DNA from 3 places in the Staphylococcus sp. AC872 genome. Region 1 is predicted to be linked to each of the others. Evidence: riboswitches for the same ligand, from Rfam matches in the RefSeq annotation. Region 1 holds a riboswitch; each other region holds the start of a gene.
The links. Region 1 has a riboswitch for thiamine pyrophosphate ahead of tenA (thiaminase II). Riboswitches for the same ligand answer to the same signal wherever they lie in the genome.
Positions count from the first base shown of each region.

Region 1 (6,656 bases):
ATAAAACAAAAAGTGGAAAAAATTAAAGATTACTTGAAATATTTCTTGAATTCATTAACAGTGTTGTCAATATTGTTACTTCTACTTATTGCTGAAATCACTGAAATACCATCAGCCCCTGCATTAGCAATGAGTCCTACATTATCTTCAGTAATACCGCCAATGGCAACCATAGGAAATTTACCCATTTTTTGTCTTAATTGTTTAATCATGTCAGGTCCTACAGGTGCATTAGCATCACTTTTAGATGGCGTTTCAAACATTGGTCCAACTCCGATGTAATCAACATTAGTGAGATCCGATTTTTCATACTCATACAAATTACCGACACTAAGACCAATAATCTTATCTTGAAAGTCATTTGAAAAGGCTCTAACCGCTTCATCATCTTGACCAACGTGAATACCATCAGCATTAATACGCTTAGCTAGAGACACATCATCATTAACAATAAATGGTACAGAATATGTGTTACATAGCGCTTGTAACTCTTTAGCTAATTTTTCTTTATTCAATCCAGATAAAGCCTTGTCGCCTTTTTCTCTAAATTGAAACATCGTTATGCCAGCTTCTAAAGCTTGTGTAAGGATGTCTTGAATAGTTTGATTTTCTGGTATATCTTGAGTGCCACATATAAAGTAAATTTTTAATTCTGAAGCTTTAAATGACATTTATTCAACCTCTTCTTTGCTAACAAATTTTTTATAGGTTTGATAATTCAATAAATACAATTGATCTAGCAATTCAGACAAAAATGAGCCAGGACCTTTAGCATGATCTGCTTCTTCAGCAACTTCTCCAGCTATATTATAAAAACTTACTGCTTCGACAAGTGTTTCTTGTTGAGGATGCTGATTTCTAAATAAGAAACTAGCAATAATTCCACCTAATAGGCAACCAGCACCTGTGATTTTAGCAGACATTGGTGAACCGTTCGAAAGTTTAGTCACTTTGTCATCTTGAACAACAATATCTTCTTTTCCTGTGATTACAATTGCAGTTTGATATTTTTGATAAGCCTTCTTAGCAATATCTATTGCATTTAGCGAACTATCTCCATCAGTACCCTTCATTGTTGTATTGTTATCAATGAGAGTCAAGATTTCTGAAGCGTTGCCTTTAATCACTGCAACTTTAACTTCATTTAAAAAGTTTTTACAAAAATCTTTTCTGTATTGTGAAGCTCCTACTGCGACAGGATCAAAAACAATTGGTGTACCAATTTGATTTGCAATTTTACCTATCTTAATTAAATCTGCTTCATTATTATGCGTAAGTGTACCAATATTAATAAGTAATCCACTCGCAACTTGATAAAAATCTTTAGCCTCTTCTGGTGCTTCACTCATTGCCGGACTTGCACCAATACTTAATAATCCATTTGCAGTAAAATTCTTAACTACATCGTTTGTATAACATACAATTAAAGGGTTCTCATTTCTTAGCTTTTCTAAATTATTCATCATCTAAACCTACTTTCTTAAGATACGCAAAATGATTGACTGGGCCACGACCTTTACCAATCTCAGGGGTATATTTAATACTCAACGAAATAAATTTTTTTGCTTTTTCAACTGCTTCATAAATACTACGACCTTTAGCTAGTTCGGCAGCAATGACAGCTGAAAACGTACAACCTGTACCGTGTGTATGTTTAGTATCAAATCGTTCATCTTCAAATGTGTAAACGCCATCTTTTGTAAATAAAAAATCTTTAGCATTATTTAAGTCAGCAGAATGTCCACCCTTAATGACTACACCCTTGCTTCCAATTTCATTGATAAATATATCTCCTGCTTTTCGAATATTTTCTTCAGTATCAATCTTTATTCCAGTGATTTCTTCCGCTTCTGGAATATTAGGCGTAACAACATCAGCTAGTGGCAATAATGTACTTTGCAACTTTTGTTTGGTTTGATCATCCATCAACGAATCCCCACTTTTGGCTAACATGACAGGATCAATCACGTATGGAATTGTAGGATAATCTTCTAAATAATTTTTGATTAATTGCATCGTCTCCTCTGTAGCAATCATTCCTGTTTTAATTGCATGAGGAAGTTCATCATTAAATACACTATCCAATTGCTCTTTAACCCATGATGTCTCTAAATTATGAATATGGTCTACCCCCATTGTATTCTGAGCAACAATACCTGTTATAGCTGCCATTCCATAAACACCACAAGAATGGAATGACTTCAAATCAGCCATTACACCAGCACCGCCAGTTGGATCAGTACCTGCAATAGTTAAAGCAATTTTAGGTTTATTCATCTTTGTCACCTCTAAAATTCCATTTTTCATCTACGTAGGCCATATTGAAAAAGTTTCTTTCATGAATAGTACTTTGTAAGAAATTCTCCTTAATCTCTTCTTTTTCTTCTGAAGTACAATTCTCTGTTAAACGATCCATTAATTCATCAAATAAATTTACTAATGCATCCATTTCTGTACTATAAAATTCAAACCAATTAGACGTAATTGAATCTTTATTAAGTTGATTGTCCTTTATCGCTCTTTTACCAATTACCGCATATACATATGGACATGGTGCCATTGCTGCAATCGTATATGCAGCATTTTCATGTGCATAGGCATTATAGTACATATGCTTAATATAATGATCACCACTTGGTGGCCATACCTTTTCTTTAACAATCTCATGATAAGGTTCATTGATAAATGAAGCTAAAATTTCATGTGCCTCTACTTCACCTTCTAATAAAAATTCAATCTGTTCAACTAAAAATTTAACATCATCCATATTAGGCACTTTAGGAATTAATAGTGCATATAGATTAGCAAATTCTTTTAAATAAGATGCATCTGCACGTAAATATTGTCTCACCGCTTGTTTAGATAATTCACCATGTAATAAATCTTGAATGAAACCATCATTATAGATATCTTCAATAATAGGTTCTGCTGCCATTCTTAAATCTTTAGAAAAACTCATAAAATTGCCTCCTTGAAATAAAAAAACTACTTTCCAAACGTGGAAAGTAGCAAAATTAAGGCACGACCTCATACCGTTAATATGTTACACTACTTTCCTCCGTTGGTACTAACCAAATCAGGTTTTAAGGGTCTGAATTAAATTCATCTCAGCCTTCATAGGCGCCCCTAGTAGTTCTTTTTTTAATCATTTTCAATTATTACAATAGCAAATGTAACATATAAATTCAATTATTAAAAAATGTATATCAATATATCTTTTGATATACATATAACTAAATCTAACTTTTCACAAATAAAAAACACCCTATCTAAAGATAGGATGTTTAGTGAAATCTATATTATGCAGTAACCCATTGGCTTGGGCCAGCTGTATCATATAATTTTTGTGCTGCAGTGTCTTGAACATGTTCAGGAGCGCTAGAAGCTGGTTGACCTTTGTACTCAGATGGAGCTACTGAATCCCATGTAGATTGTAAGAATTGATACTTACCTGAAGCACCTGTTGATGGGTTTGTAGCGTGGATGTCGCCACCTGATTCACGTTGTGCGATTTGTTTTAAGTGATCATTAACATTTACTGATGAACCACTTGAAGCTTCATTTGAGCTTGATTCATTGTTTGAAGTAGTAGCTTCTTGTTGTGGTTGTTGAGTTTGCTCTGTTTGTGGAGCAGAAACTTGCTCAGGTTGAGCAGAGTTTGATTGTTGTTGGTTGCTAACTTCTTCTGCTGAAGTTTGGTTAGTTGATGCTGAAGCTTGTTCACTTACATCTTGTTGTGGTTGAGCTTGAGTATTTGAAGCTTCACTTGATTGACCAGATTGGTGGAAATCCCATGAGAAGTTTGAACCATCTGATTCAAAATGATAAGTGAAACCATTATAATCGAATGTATAGTTATAAGCGCCTTCTTGGATAGGGCTTTCGTTTAATGATTGATCATTTGATTGTGCTTTTTGAGCTAATTCAGCTTCATTGATATTTGCTTCACTTGCGTGTGCGTCGTGTCCAGCGTTACCTGCTACAACGCCTAATCCTACTGCTAATGATGATGCGATAATTGTCTTTTTCATTATTAAAAAATCCTCCTAAAAGTGATTTGTTTTCTTTAACTAATTTACAAATACAACTTTAACATCTATAAATACACTGCAGGTTACAGCCAAATAAAAAAGGAAGCCTTTTTTTTACGTCCTAATTACATCGTAAATTGGTGTAAATTTAAATTATAAGTCTTTTGAAAACTGCCATGACAGTTTATAAAGGTTATATACTTGTGATATGTATGTAATACAAATGAAATCTATCAGATAATTCTGACGTAAAAGTGCCTATTTTTAAGTAATATATGGTACAAAAACGACCTTTTTATTTTATTAAATTTTAAAAAGGTCGCTTGAGTATAATTGAAAGATGATAATTTATATTAAGATAGGATAAAAGTATAAATAATTGGGAGTTGTTGAATAATTAATGGCTATCTAACCTATATGAAAGCATTCATTTTGTGCTTCATTAAATTCGTTAGAGAGGATATTGGATTCTTTTGTCTTAGAGGACATAAATTTAATTGTTTCTACATATACTTCAGTTACAAAATGTGTCTGATTATCTTTTTCATACTTACGAGATCGCATTTGACCTGTAATACCCACTAAAGAACCCTGTGATGTATACATTTCGATATTCGTAGCTGTTTTACCAAAAGCTTTACAATATAGGTAATCGCATGCGATTTCATTGTTCTGATCTTTATAATTTCTTTCCGTAGCAACGCAAAATGTTGCTACTTTACTACCTTCCTCCTTTTCAAAAATTTGGGCATCCTTTGTAAGTCTGCCAACTAAAACTATTTTATTTAACATGTGTCACCTCCTCTTAAGTAATATAATAATCACATCTATTAATACCGTCAAAATGCTAATTTTTCGAAATATATAGCTATTTCCCCTTCATTTTTGATATATTTAAAGAAAATAATCAATATTTAAATCGGTTGATTAAAAATAAATCACTTTTTGTAAATATATAAATAAATGGGATGTGGACTTAATGAAGACATTTAAAGCTGTACGTTTTCAAATTGTAAGCGAGAATGGCGGTGTAACTGAATATGAACTAGAAGACGGCGTGATTATCAATAAAGAAGGTAGTGGTACAGGATGGCTTTTAGAAATTGTCATTTCTAATGAACACTATCACACATTTAAGGAGTATAAAGACAATGAACAATTGTTAGATATACGTGTTGTCATAACAAGACCTGCCAACGATCCTGCATTATTTGATGCCACTGTAAAAAGTGTAACTCAGTTTGAAAAAACAATGTCTATAGTATTCGAATGCCATATTTATACTCTTAGACAAGTCTATGCAGAAAGTTTATTAGAAGAATTAGTTAATGATGGACTAACTGGTGAAGAATTAAAGAAAACATTCAATCGTATGATGCAATCTAAACCTAAACTTAAAGATGAAAAATTCGAAAGATAAATTCAAAAGGGGTTGACTCTAAAACGGTTAATGGTTATATAAAAAGGTGTTTGATTTTGTGATAACCACATCATTCTAATGCTATCATTAAGAAGTTTCTCTATTTTACGACCAGAGAAAACAGGTTGCGTATAAGCATATAGAAGAATTTTTAACATCATTTTTGGATGATATGATGTAGCACCTCGATGGTGATTGAATTCATCGAATTCATTATCTGGGATTGTTTCAACAATTTCATTCACATATCGAGCAATCATTTGTAGGAATAAGAATTGAAGTTTCCATTGGTTGTGTAAGTTGAGACATGTTATAAACTTTATACATAAGGCACCTCGTTGATTTAGTTTATTGATATTTATTAAATTATACGAAAGGGCCTTTTTTTTTAAAGTATTTTAATGTAAAATAACATGTTAATACGTAGTATTGTTGACGAGACTCCTGAGGGAGCAGTGCCAGTCGAAGACCGAGGCTGAGACGGCACCCTAGGAAAGCGAAGTCATACAATACGAAGTATTGAATATAAAAAGAAGCACAAAGATGATTTTCAATTTCAAATCATCTTTGTGCTATTATTTTTGTGATTTATGTCCCAGGCTCTTTGTTTTACTTAGCATCTTGAATTGCAAAAGTTAATTCACAACTACATGCTAGTTGACCATCTACTGTAGCTTTAGCAGTACCTTTTCCAATAGGTCCTTTTATTTTTGTAATTTCTACTTCTAGCATAAGTGTATCACCAGGTGTTACCTGTCTTTTAAAACGACACTTATCTATACCTGCAAAAAGCGCAATTTTACCTTTATTTTCTTCACTATTTAACATAGCTACTGCACCCGTTTGCGCCAACGCTTCTGTAATTAATACACCAGGCATTACAGCATAATCTGGAAAATGCCCTTGGAAGAATGGTTCGTTACCTGAAACTTGTTTTAATCCCACACAACGCTTACCTTCTTCGTATTCTACAACTCTATCTATCAGTAAAAATGGTTGTCTGTGTGGTATGATTTGTTTGATTTGATTATAATCGAAAATTGTTTCCATGATGTTTAACCCTCCATGTTTGACCAAAAGTTAATGCTTCAAATTAATCATTAATACGTTCGATATTAGCGCCTAATGATTTTAATTTGCCATGTAAATCTACATAACCTCTATCTAAATGTTTTAATTCAGTAACTTGAGTTGTACCTTCAGCA
Region 1 is NZ_CEEDKW010000007.1:21,456-28,111, forward strand. Features, by position in the region: gene thiE (thiamine phosphate synthase) at 30-671, opposite strand; gene thiM (hydroxyethylthiazole kinase) at 672-1,463, opposite strand; gene thiD (bifunctional hydroxymethylpyrimidine kinase/phosphomethylpyrimidine kinase) at 1,456-2,277, opposite strand; gene tenA (thiaminase II) at 2,270-2,959, opposite strand; TPP riboswitch at 3,037-3,138, opposite strand; gene ACZ267_RS10515 (transglycosylase family protein) at 3,300-4,031, opposite strand; gene ACZ267_RS10520 (single-stranded DNA-binding protein) at 4,440-4,823, opposite strand; gene ACZ267_RS10525 (YwpF-like family protein) at 5,011-5,451, shown strand; partial or broken gene ACZ267_RS10530 (transposase) at 5,460-5,778, opposite strand; gene fabZ (3-hydroxyacyl-ACP dehydratase FabZ) at 6,061-6,501, opposite strand; gene murA (UDP-N-acetylglucosamine 1-carboxyvinyltransferase) at 6,545-6,656, opposite strand, start outside.

Region 2 (6,656 bases), on a different contig from region 1:
ACAAACCCTTGAACGAATTCTTTATTTAACTGCGCAGTATCAGAAGGTGTTAAGTCATTACCAATAATAACAACACTTTCATCAATCATACTTGGGTTTGGTAATTCAACCCCAAGAATATGTGCTAACACACGTTTAGATACGTCTCTAATGTCTGCAGCACGTTCTTTCATGTATTCATTATCCATTGATTCAAATATAGTAATGAATTGAGTTGTAACCTCATTTAATGCTGTAGCTGCATTAACATGATCATTTTTAATTTTATCTTGAATTGGTTGAATTAATTCTGGATCATCTAAAACAAGTAAATGCGCATCAAAAATGGCAGCTTTATCAGCGCCTAATTGAACTTCTGCATTATTTCTTATTTTAGTTAATTCAATTTTAGATGCTTCGATAGCGTTATTGAATTTGCTAGTTTCACCTTCGACATCAGTAATTGTTTCACTGCTATCAAAAGATAAATCTGGCTCAACTATTAAGTAAGCTTTAGCAATTGCTACACCATCAGATGCAGCAATACCATTAATTAATTTAGACATATTACTTAGTTAAACCTTCTTTTGATAAGACATCACTGATAGATTCGATTGCATCTGCCTCATCGCTACCGTCAGCATAAATTGTAATTTCAGCATCTTTACCTACACCTAAACTCATAACACCCATGATTGATTTTAAGTTTACTTTTTTACCGTTATATTCTAATTGAATATCTGAATCAAATTTTGAAGCTGTTTGTACCAACATTGTAGCTGGGCGAGCGTGGATTCCTGTTTCGTCGATAATTACATATGATTTTTGTTCCATAATTTATTTCTCCTTCTATAAGTTAGAATCTTCAATATACTTACAATCTAACATAAATTTTTATACCTTAACTTTACCAAAACCAATAGTTAAATTCAATTTCTTTAAAACCGGTTTCAGTATATTTCTACAATTTTTTAACAAATTATATCCCTTAAAGTAACTCTTTGATGACTTTTTCACATTTTTCGATATGATCTTGACCTAATCTTTTCATAAAGTAATAACTAATTGATGCTGAAACTGCTTGTCCTACAAATGGGAACCATTTAGTTTGTTTAGCTGCAGTACGTTTTGCCACATCTCTAATCACTACTTTCATCAGTGCATTAGTTAATTTTTTACCAATAAACTGACTACCTTGAATAGCTGCAGCAGACATTATTCGTTCTCTAACGTCATCACTTAATGAATTGACTTGTTTATGATCTAGTCCATAAATTTTATTGACATCACTAATGATATCTCTCATTAATTTTATATCAACACCAAAGTCTAATCCAGGAATTGGTACTACACTCATTCCTGATGATAGTAAAGATTTCTTCTTAACGAGATTCTCTGCTTGTGCACGTCTTTGTTGTAACTCATTTTGAGTCACAGGTAAATTACTTTTTTCTTTGATTTCTTCAATATTTAATACTTTATTACCAACTGTATTTGTGACTCTGTTCGTCATTTTATTTCTTATGCTCATCTTATTCACACTCCCATGAATCTTATTTCAATAAGACTCTATACCCAGATTACAACTATTTAATGCTCAATATTAACAAAAATTGCTTTTAAATACTTTGAAGGTTTGTAATGTGGATGTGTTTTAAAGTCTTTAGGTAATCCCATCACCTCATTGATTTCATAATCCACTTCAGCTTCATCTAATGTTGTTTTGATAACATTTTTAAATGCCTTTAATGAAAACACGCTTGAATTTGTGCATAATAATAATGTACCTTTTGGTGATAATACTTCTAAAGCACCATTAATCAATTTGTCGTAATCTTTTTGTACTGAAAATGTTTTCTTTTTATTACGTGCAAAACTTGGTGGATCAATCACAATAGTGTCATATTGATGTCCGTGGCGTTTTGCATAATTATAATAATCAAATGTATCCATGACATAAATATATTGTGATTTTGGATCAATAGCATTAAGCCCAAAATTCTCTTCGGTTAATCCTCTAGAGCGATTAGCTAAATCTACACTAGTTGTTGATTTAGCCTTATTTGCAGATACTACTGAAAAAGCCCCTGTATAGCTAAACACATTTAAAAGATGACGCCCTTCTGAGAATTGATCACGTAATTTCTTTCTTACTTCTTTTTGATCAAGGAAAATACCTGTCATTAAGCCATCATCTAAATCCACATTATAAAAAGTGAAGTTTTCTTCGATGACGATTGGAAATGCTTGTTGTTCTCCCTCAACAAATCCACCTGTATATTCAGTATCTTTAAATCTCATTTTTTCGTAGATAGACTGATACTTAAAGACTGTTTTGATAGCTTCTAATATATGATATCTAAATTTGTAAATACCTTTTGAATACCATTGAATTAATAAATGCCCATCATAATTGTCGATCGTTAAACCACCGACACCATCACCTTCAGCATTGAACAATCTAAAAGCATTCGTACCATCTATATGATAGTAATATTCTCGTTCTTCTAAAGCTTTTTCAAATAATCGTTTAAAAAATGCAGTATTAATATCTTCAGATGGATCATAACTCAATACCCAACCTAAACCTTTGTGTTGTCTACCTACATAAGCAGTTGCTACATATTGTTCTTTCCCATCAACTAATTTGAATAAATCACCTTCTTTAAGATGATCTTGGGCATAAATATCTTCTTCATCAATTAAAGGATATTGATTGTGATATTTTGATTCTTTACCTCTATTTAAAGTTGCAATCTTCATTTATTACACTAACCTTTCTTTTATACGTTTAATTTCTTCAACCGTCACATTGCTATGTTGATTCGTAAATGCATTTTACATTATATATATTTACTAATTGAATGATTCATTTATTATTTTAACAAAGAATGCTACTTAGTCCTATTTTCTAACAAAAAAGAGTGAGCTTACAATTCGATCGATTAAAGAAGGAATTGTAACCCACCCTATAACACGTGTGATTTGTTTAGATTAATTTGTTTTTATATTCTTTTTATCATTCTTTTGGTTTATCTCTTAACTGTAATGAATAAGCAACAATCATTGCTAGTAACATAAGCAATAAAGTTGGTGTTATAAATACAGATAACAATAAACCGTGAACCATAATATTTATGAATTCAGTTAATAATTTAAAGAATAAGATACTTCCCATAAATAATTGTAAGAAGTAAAATTTACCTCTTAAGAAATAAGTAAGTGTTGTAGCAATATAAACAATGATAATGAATAAAAGTAATAATAATGTTACCCATTCAATCACATATTGCGTTTGTGATAATTCCCATTCTCCAGATAAGAACAATGCATTTCTGTTGTTAAATTCTAAGAATGTAAAGAAGAATATAACTAAACCACAGAAAATTTCAACATACATTGGTTTTATCCATTTTGGCTTTCTCATCCAATTTGGAATATCATCTTCTTGAATATCAACAATATTTTTTACTTTTTCTTTAAATTTATCCCTTTTAACTCTAATTCTTTCTAAATCAACACTTCTTCTTGTTTTACGTGCATATTCTGTTGTCTTATCTTGTAGTTGTTTTAAGTGAACTTTAGTTTGATTTGAGACATTACCTTTACTTGTTCTTGATAATTCAGGTTCTTCTTCGCCTAATTCTTGTTTAGTAAGCGGCAGAGCACGTCTTAAGAACAAGAAGTTCCAAATTGACATTTGTCCTAATAACCACATAATAATAAAGAATGTATTAACACTTAAAATATCAATAGATTCAATTTCATTAGCGTCAATACGACCATGCAATGCAATTTGAGTAATAAGATAACTGATACCATATGACACTATAATCCACATATAATGACTTTTTCGATTATCACTATTCAATTCATCTTTATATACAATGTATCCAATATGTATGATGAACGGAATAATAAATACGATACCAAAGAATCCATACACTTGCATCATAAGAACTAGAGTAATTAAGAAATACATTACCCCTATGACCAAGAAGAAAATTGAAATATCATAATCATACTTAATTGTTCTAAATAACGTATGACCTAGTAACATTACTAAGATACCAAATAATATAATGATTATGGCACTTACAATTGGGAAACCCCCGATAAATCTACTCATCACTTTAATTATTTCAGCGAAAAATGCGTTCAGGAATTCCCATATATTATACACATGTGTATTTACCTTCTTATCTCCATTTAACTGTTTAATAAGCGGTAAGTTAATTAATATAATGAGTCCTGTGAAAAGTGAAACGATACCGATGATATAACTAAATATGATCTCGGTGTGTTTCTTAAGAAAAGACATACTATTCACCTCAAAAGTTATTATATATGAAGAACTTATTCTTGTCTTTAATAAATCACTAAATACGTCTATAGACCTAGAAAAGTTTATTATTAGCATAACTGGGTAAAAGGTGTATGTAAACAATAAAACACAATTAGGGGTGGATTTATTATGAGTAATGAAGAATTTGCAAAAAAATCAGCTGAAAAAGCCAAAGAAGCAGAAGAGAAACTAAAAGAACAAAAAGAAGAAAAAACAAATGATACAGAACAAACTAAAAAAGATATTGATGATGCGTTAAATTAATATCTACTTGCTAGTTAAATCATAATAAGAATTCAATTTTCTATAAAAACTACGTGCCTAGGGTGTTTTTGATATCCTAGGTACTTTTTATGTTTACAAGCAATATACGTCTATTTCACTTAATTTTTATGATTCTTTATTCCATATCCCTTTCTAAAATTCCTACTCACTTCCAATTATTTTGCATAAAATCAAAATATTATTTTATGAAATATTTTATTAACTTGACAATCCACATGAAAAATCATACATTAAAGACAAATTAAAAATAATAAACGCACTAGGGGTGTTTTGAACTGAGATGAGGTTAACCCTCAAACCCTTTGAACCTGATCTAGCTAGATACTAGCGTAGGAAAGTGTAATTAACAAAGATTATAATCGTATGTTGAATCATATTCTTATGTTTTACGCACAACTTTCCTAGAGATGGTTGTGCGTTTTTTTAGGAGGATGTTTTTATGTCAAAAGGTTTAAAGCTTTCTGAGATATTAGTGACAGTACTTATCTCTGTAATTTTTGCCATTATTTATAACTTATGGTGGTTATTTTATAATGTTGCACAAGTCGCTGGTTTACACCTTGAGCAATTAACCTATGGAGTATGGTTTATGGCAGCGATTGTTTGTTATTTAATTATTCCTAAGCCAGGTATCGCCTTACTTGCTGAGTTTGCTGCAGGTGCCGGTGAAACAATTGTGATGGGTAAATTTGATATACCTACGATTATCTATGCCCTTCTACAAGGTTTAGCATGTGAGATTGTCTTTGCTATTTTCAAATACCAGTCTCGTTCAGTCATGGTAGCTATGCTTGCTGGACTAGTGACTGCACTTGTATCATTCCCAGTCGACTATTTCTATGGTTATTTAAATGAAGTTGCTGGATGGAACTTAATTTTATTCATTGTTTTCCGTGCGATTAGTGGTATTATCATTGCTGGTTTATTATCTTATTTATTGGTTAAAGCATTGGATCAAACTGGTGTAACTAAAGTATTCAGACCCGCTTCTAAAGATGATTACGATACATTATAAGGGGACTTAAAAGTGTTAAAAGTTACAAATTTACGTTTGAAATATCCAAATGGACATCGAAAAATTTTTGATAATCTAAATCTAGAAATTAAAGAAAAAGAAAAAGTACTTTTACTAGGACCATCTGGTTCTGGAAAAAGTACGCTTTTAAATGTATTAAGTGGCATTGTACCCAATTTAATAGAATTACCTATGAAGTATGATGAATTGCAAATTAAAGAGCATAATGGCGTGATCTTTCAAGATCCGGATTCACAATTTTGTATGCCTAAAGTTTATGAAGAACTTGCCTTTGTTTTAGAGAACAGACAAGTACCAAGACAAGATATGGATGAAGCCATTAACCAAGCATTAGCATCAGTGAATTTAAATGTAACCGAAAATACACAAATCAATCAATTAAGTGGTGGTATGAAACAAAAATTAGCTATCGTCGAAACAATATTACAACAGGCAGATACACTATTTTTAGATGAACCCACTGCAATGTTGGATGTTAATGCTACATCTGATTTATGGCAACGCTTGATTAAGCTTTGGAAAGATCAAACAGTACTCATTGTCGAACATAAGGTCGAACATATTTGGCAACATGTTGATAGAGTTTTATTAATGAACTATGAAGGACAAATCATTGCTGATGATACGCCAAATCATATTTTAAAGCATTATGAACATTTACTAAGTGAATACGGCGTATGGCATCCAAATGCATGGCATTATGCACCTGAACCTAAACATATGGCACCATCGTCTATAGAGCCATTATTTAAATTTGAACATGGTGCCATCATTCGTAATAAGAAAGATTTGTTTAAAGTGGATCAATTAGCTATTCATTCAGGAGAGTGGATTACGATAACTGGTCAAAATGGAACTGGTAAAACCTCATTATTAGAATCCATATTACAATTAATCAAATATAAAGGCGTAATGACATTTCAAGGTCAGGAATTGCGTAAAATTAAAGATGCTGCAAAGCACATGTATCTAGTGTATCAGAATCCAGAACTTCAATTTATCACTAACTCT
Region 2 is NZ_CEEDKW010000002.1:473,735-480,390, forward strand. Features, by position in the region: gene ptsP (phosphoenolpyruvate--protein phosphotransferase) at 1-545, opposite strand, end outside; gene ACZ267_RS05275 (phosphocarrier protein HPr) at 547-813, opposite strand; gene ACZ267_RS05280 (DUF697 domain-containing protein) at 968-1,510, opposite strand; gene ACZ267_RS05285 (class I SAM-dependent rRNA methyltransferase) at 1,570-2,742, opposite strand; gene auxA (lipoteichoic acid stability factor AuxA) at 2,999-4,300, opposite strand; gene graF (glycopeptide resistance-associated protein GraF) at 4,454-4,588, shown strand; TPP riboswitch at 4,861-4,962, shown strand; gene ACZ267_RS05300 (ECF transporter S component) at 5,049-5,624, shown strand; gene ACZ267_RS05305 (ABC transporter ATP-binding protein) at 5,637-6,656, shown strand, end outside.
Region 2: another riboswitch for thiamine pyrophosphate. It lies ahead of ACZ267_RS05300 (ECF transporter S component); the one in region 1 lies ahead of tenA (thiaminase II).

Region 3 (6,656 bases), on a different contig from region 1:
ATCTGATTCCTTATAACCATCTTTTAGCATAGCATTAGCAATATCAATTGCTTTTTTTGTTCTAATTTGTCTAAATTCTTTAGGCTTTGAGGATAATCTTCCATAGTCCAAGGCATTGCATTTCATCTCCTAGTTAATGAGTGTGATACTTTTCTTTACCACTCTTTTCAACTATTCAATCACCATGACCGGACTCTGAAGTTAGACAACCCTCAGACTGCCTAATCATTCGCAAACTTAAGCAAATGCTAGTGTTTCACTTGCATCTTTACGTTCTTTTTGACTATTATTCTGAATCTTCATTAAACCTGACTTAATATAATTATATTGCGGTAAATCTGTTAAGTCTTTAACTTCTAAATGAGAGTGGAGTTCAAAGTGCTTAGCAATATTTTCAAAGATAGCTAAGTATTCACCCATTTGTTGATCGTCAATTCTAGTTCGATTTTTATCGTTTAAAGCTCTACTCAACATAAAACTAATTTCTTCTAAGGCAAATATACTTGGATAGTAATATTGAATAACTGACTTATTACTAAATAATTCACCATTTGCTGCGTTGTACATTTGCGTCATATTGTTTAATCTTACTGACAAGCTTAGACTTAAATGTTTTTCTTGTTCTTCATTTTTGTATTCATTGTTGGAGAATAAATAATGGAAAAATTTCGCTTCTTGTCTAACGACATCTGCAATAGTGTTAGGCAATAACGCAGACGCTGTACGTTGTCCTAGTATAAATAAACCGAGTAATGCAATGGCAACCCCCATGGCCACATCGACAATACGTGGGAAAGCAATTGAGATGGATAAATTCTGTGATGCCAATCCATTTAATAAGATAACTTGTATCGTAATAAAGATAACTGCAAAAGTATAGTTAACACCAACAAATGCTTCTGTCATCATCGCACCGAAGCCCATTAATACAACTGCTAATGGGGCTGGTACTGTAAATGCTAAAATTCCTGAAAGTACCACTACACCGAGTAACGTACCTAAGCTTCTGGCCATTCCTCGTTCTAATGTGTGAATCGTTGATGTACCTAATAATAATGTATGTGCGGAAAGTGGAATCCAATAAGCTTTATCAAATCCAAAGAATAAAGCAACAAAGATTGCTACTGCAATAATGACTGTATATCGTAATGTATTTCTAAACACGAGCGAATCTAATGTTAAGTTTTGTAAAATACGTTTACTGTATAATGGTTTTCGAATGTTTGCCTCATGTTCAAGATGTTCAGAGTTTGCATGAGCAATTTCGTCAATTTTTAATATATGACTAATTAAGTTTTCGAATTCTGGGCTCACATCTACTTCTTTTCTCCATGTTTTACCATTTGAAGATGGATGACTTATTTTATCAATGATAAAGTCTAGCATTTCAATCAGTTCATTTGGTAATGGACGCACACCCTTTTCATTTAATTCAAGTAATTCTGAGTAAATACCTTGTGCTGACGTATGTAGTAATAGTAATTTTTGGAATCTCGTACTTAATTTACCATTACTAGATGATGATGTGATCAATAATTTATCTGATGCTTTAAAAGAAGACACTGCAGATGTTGCCACTTCCTTAAATGATTCTGGATCATTATAATTTTTCATTAAATCTTGAATCACTTTGAAGTCAGAATTAATGGCACTATCCTCTGTTTTTTCTTTCTTCATATAGATAGTGATAAGTACAACTAGTGTCGCAAATGCACCACCAATAAGAATACCAAGTCCTCTCACTAATGCTTGATCAGGTGCAATTGGTAAGTTCATTGGTAAACAAAATGTCACTATAAAGAAAGTTGATGATGGACCCGCAATTTTTAAAGCTGTGAATATATAAAATGGCACCACCGTTACAACTAGAAGTAAAATACCAAAGATGAGCGGTTGTGCAGCTGTCAATGTCCCTAACATCATACAAACTGCGAAAGCTAACGAACAAAGCACCACCGTTCTAATCATAGATTGTGGTGAACCTTTAAAAACATAAATATGTGCCAAAGTACCAGTGGCAATAAGTAAACCAAATGAGAAAAAGCCGAAGTAATAACCTAATAATGCAGGTATTATCATAAGCAAGCCTTGTCTGATACCTTTGAACATATCAATCTTAGATCGATTAAAATAAAATACTGTCTTTAAGAAACTCTTCAAAATATGCTCTCCTTTCTTTTTTATTTGAACATAAATAAGAGAACGGAATGGTTCTCATTTCACTTTTGAAATCAGCTTTATCCCGCTCTCTATAGCGTCAATTTATCGGATGTATTGCTTGCAATTCATCAAAACACAAAAACTATTATAACACTTTTCTTTTTGTTTGATGACTAATTCCCTTTATACCGATATAAATATTTATTTGACTTGTTGAGCCACTTCAATCACTGGTGCTTCTACGACAAAGTTACCAATTTCATTTTTGAACATTTGTAAATGTTCAGACTCATTATGTGATTTAATAGCAGCTTCATCTACGTAGTTCTCCACTACGATAAACGTATTTCTATCTTGCACATCTTCATAATGGCTATAGAATAGTACGCCCTCTTCTTTTCTTGATTCAGAAACTAAATGTTTCATAAGTTTTAAATATTCATCACGTTTTTCTTCTGATATTTTAATTTTAGCATTGATTATCATCATTCGAATCACACCTTTCTATAATATAATTATGCACCTAGTAAAATTAAAAAAGCAATAAATGAGTTTGACCCATGATCTTAACGACCTGTCTATCCTCATTTATTGCTCGTATTTGATATTTACAAATTATTTAACTGATTGATGTTCATCTATGACTAATGGTTGATCAGGTTTAACAAAGAACCACATGATAATCGCTAATACTGCTGGAATAATTAATAATTGGAACGTCATACTCCAACCAAGTTGTTCAACAAAGGCACCAGCTAAGAATGGACTCGTTAAGGCACCAATATTCCCCCATAAGTTCATCCAACCAGATACTGTTCCAGAGAAGTTACGACCTAAGTCTGTCGCTGCGGCCCAACTCATACCCATAGACATACCAACGCCACCTAAGCCAAGAGATAACCAGAATATAGTGACATATAAGTTTTCAGTATATACTGCAAAAAAGATTGATATTGAGAAGACGACAAATCCTAAAATCGCAATGACGCCACGTGCGACGAAACGAGATTTACCAGTATTTAAAATCTTATCTGAAATAGCACCACCAGATAAAATCAAGAAGAACATTAATAACCATGGTAATGAACTAATTGACATATCATTGAAATCAACATGGTATTGTTCTGTTAAATATGTTGGTAACCAAATTAAGAATAATGTAATGACAAATTGTACTACAAAGTACTGAATCGCAATCGCATAAAAACTAAAGTGAGTTAAGAAACGTTTCCAAGGTGGTAGTGATTTATCAGTTTCAACAATGTCTCTATGATCAGTAATAAATTGCTTTTCAGCTTCATTGACCATTTTATGTTGTTCCGGCAAGTCTTTAGCGATAATTGCCCATAGAACTGCCATCACAATACCAATCGCACCAAAAATATAAAAGACTGCTTGCCAATTAAATGCGTTAACAATCGCGATGGTTACAATCGGTGCTAACACAGGGCCGAAATATGAACCTGCTAATAACGCACTTGATGCTCTTCCTTTTTCATTTTTAGCAAACCAAAATGAATTGAACACTGCATTAGATGGATACATAGGCGCCTCTCCCACACCAAATAAAAATCTAACAAAATATAATAAACCATGATGCTTAATCATACCTGTGAGAATTGTAAAAGCACTCCACCATACTAAAGCTATTGTAATCATTTTACGTGGTCCAAATTTCTCTGCTAACATCCCTGACGGTACTTGCATTAAAGCGTAACCTAATGAGAAAAATGACGCTAATAAACCAAATTGTGTTTTTGTTAAATATAAATCTTCCATCATTGGTACAGCAATATATGAAATATTAGATCTATCCATATAAGCTATAACACCAATAAGAAAGAATGCAATCGCAAAAAACCAACGAACGTTACTTCTTTTTTTATTCATTTCTTTTCCTACTTCCCATAATGATATGTTGTTTCTATGTGTTGTCGTTAAGTTTCAGAAATTCCTAATGATGACTGTTTAACTTCTAATCACACATCTTTTCATTTCTTGTAGCGCTACAATTTTTATTATAATAGCACAAAATGGAAACGGTTACAATATAAAATTTAGAAAATATTCACAATTTATTCAATAAAAATTAACAATACTTACATTTAATTTTCAATATTTAAATAAGCTATTCATGTTCATTTGCGTTTTCGTCTAAATTGGTTGTTTCTTTCTTGCCTTTATTCCAAAAAAAAGCTAAATAAAGATAGTTGTCATGTTTGATACCGTCAATAAAAAATAGTAAACTGTATGTAAATTGAAAGCGCTATTCCATTCATACAATTTAATAATAAACCCACTGGAAGTGCCTTTGTTTAAGGCTGAGAGTAAAGATGTGACTTTATAATTCCTAGAACCTGATCCAGTTTGTACTGGCGTAGGGAAGTGGCATAGCTATGAATTTAAAGTACTCATTAGCAATTTAACGCTATTTCCCTACTATGTGGAAATAGCGTTTTTTGTTGAGGTGATGTATATATTTATTGCGATAACTTTTTATAAAGAATTGTCACAGAAAGATTTAAGGCATTTTTTGACTATAGAGCCGGCCATTGATGGCTTACTCTTTAGAACACCTATGTCTGCTTTTGAGTTACAACGTTTTATTGCACAGCTCATTGAAGCTGGATTTCCCAAAGATAAAATAATCATTCATAGTCATTTTAAATTACTTAAAGCTTTAAATTTACAATGTATTCATTTTAAAGAAAATGACGAAGAAGCATTTTTAATCAAACAACAACATCCAGAGTTAGTTGTCGGTATGTCAACGCATAATATTGAAATGGTTAAGCAATGTCATGAGTGGCAATTAGATTATGTCTTTTTCGGTCACATATTCCCTACATCGTCGCATCCAGATGAACATCCACGAACAATTCAAGAGATTCATGACGTACTCGAGATTGATATTCCTATTTATGCTATAGGCGGAATTTCCCCGTCCACCATTTCTCAATTACCTACAGCATTTGATGGTCTATGTTCAATTTCATTTTTCATGACCTCTACCGTTAGCGAAATTAACTCTTTAAAAAGGAAGTGGCACGCTCATGCATGATGTTCTTATTATCGGTTCTGGTGTGATAGGTATGTCGATAGCTCGACAACTTAGTCAATCACATTTAGATATTGCTATTGTAGACCGAGATATACCAGGTATGCATGCCTCTTATAAAGCCGGTGGCATGTTAGGCGCTCAAAATGAGTTCACAACTGATAGTGAATTATTTCAATTAGCAGTAGCGTCTAGGTCATTATTCCCAGAATTAAGTGATGCCCTCTATCATGAAACTGGTATTGATATTGAATTTCAACAGTCTGGATTAATTAAAATGGCATCATCAACCAAAGACGTAAAGTGGTTAACTCAACAATATGCCTTTCTTAAATCAAAAGACCCAAGCGTCGAGTTACTCTCAGATGATGAACTATTTAACCTGTCAAATGGTCATGTCGAACCAACTGACTTAGCCATATATATTCCAAAGGACGGTCAAATCAATGCCAATCACTATACTAAAGCTTTATTACAATCAATAATTCAGCGCGATGTTCATCGTTATTATCAAACAGAAGTAAAACACATTCATCACAACAATGGTTTTTACACAGTTACAACAAATAATGGTGATATCCACGCTAAAAAAGTAATTGTGGCAGGTGGTGCTTGGTCTACTCAGCTATTAAAAGATTACGCTATACCAAGACAAGTGATTGGTGTTAAAGGTGAGGTATTATTAGTTGAACAACCTTCACTTAAATTAAATCATACTGTGTTCATGACGAATGGTTGCTATATCGTTCCAAAGGAAAAACATCGCTACTTAATTGGAGCGACAAGTGAATTCAATAATTACAGTGTTGGTAATAGTGACCTAGGTATTTCATGGCTACTCAATCATGCTCAACAACGTATACCTGGACTATCGAATGGCCATATTCTAAAACAATGGTCAGGCATAAGACCTTATACAGAACATGAATTACCTATCATGGATCAAATCGATGACGGCTTGTTTATCATCACTGGTCATTATCGTAACGGTATACTGTTATCGCCTAAAATCGGTCAAGATATTGCCAACTGGCTATTATCCGGAATTAAACCAGTAAGCTATTCAGCATTTAGTTTATCAAGGAGTGAGCAAAATGAAGTGCATCATTAACGGAGATTTATTTACCTTTGAACAAGAAGATTCGATTACAAGCATATTAGAATCATTAGAATTAGACCCACAACGTGTCGTAGTTGAGCATAACCAATCTTTAATTAAGCAAGATGATTTTGACAATCAAATAGTCAGAGAAGATGATCGTTTAGAATTATTAGAATTTGTAGGAGGCGGATAAAATGTTAAAAATAGGTCAATTAGAATTGAAATCTCGTTTATTATTAGGTACTGGTAAATTCGAGGATGAACAAACTCAATCTGAAGCAATTAAAGCAGCTGAAACAAACGTATTAACATTTGCAGTAAGACGTATGAATTTAT
Region 3 is NZ_CEEDKW010000001.1:333,809-340,464, forward strand. Features, by position in the region: partial or broken gene ACZ267_RS01690 (DUF2188 domain-containing protein) at 1-116, opposite strand, end outside; gene ACZ267_RS01695 (FUSC family protein) at 238-2,109, opposite strand; gene ACZ267_RS01700 (putative quinol monooxygenase) at 2,362-2,649, opposite strand; gene ACZ267_RS01705 (MFS transporter) at 2,776-4,050, opposite strand; TPP riboswitch at 4,452-4,561, shown strand; gene ACZ267_RS01710 (thiamine phosphate synthase) at 4,631-5,221, shown strand; gene thiO (glycine oxidase ThiO) at 5,214-6,329, shown strand; gene thiS (sulfur carrier protein ThiS) at 6,313-6,513, shown strand; gene ACZ267_RS01725 (thiazole synthase) at 6,515-6,656, shown strand, end outside.
Region 3: another riboswitch for thiamine pyrophosphate. It lies ahead of ACZ267_RS01710 (thiamine phosphate synthase); the one in region 1 lies ahead of tenA (thiaminase II).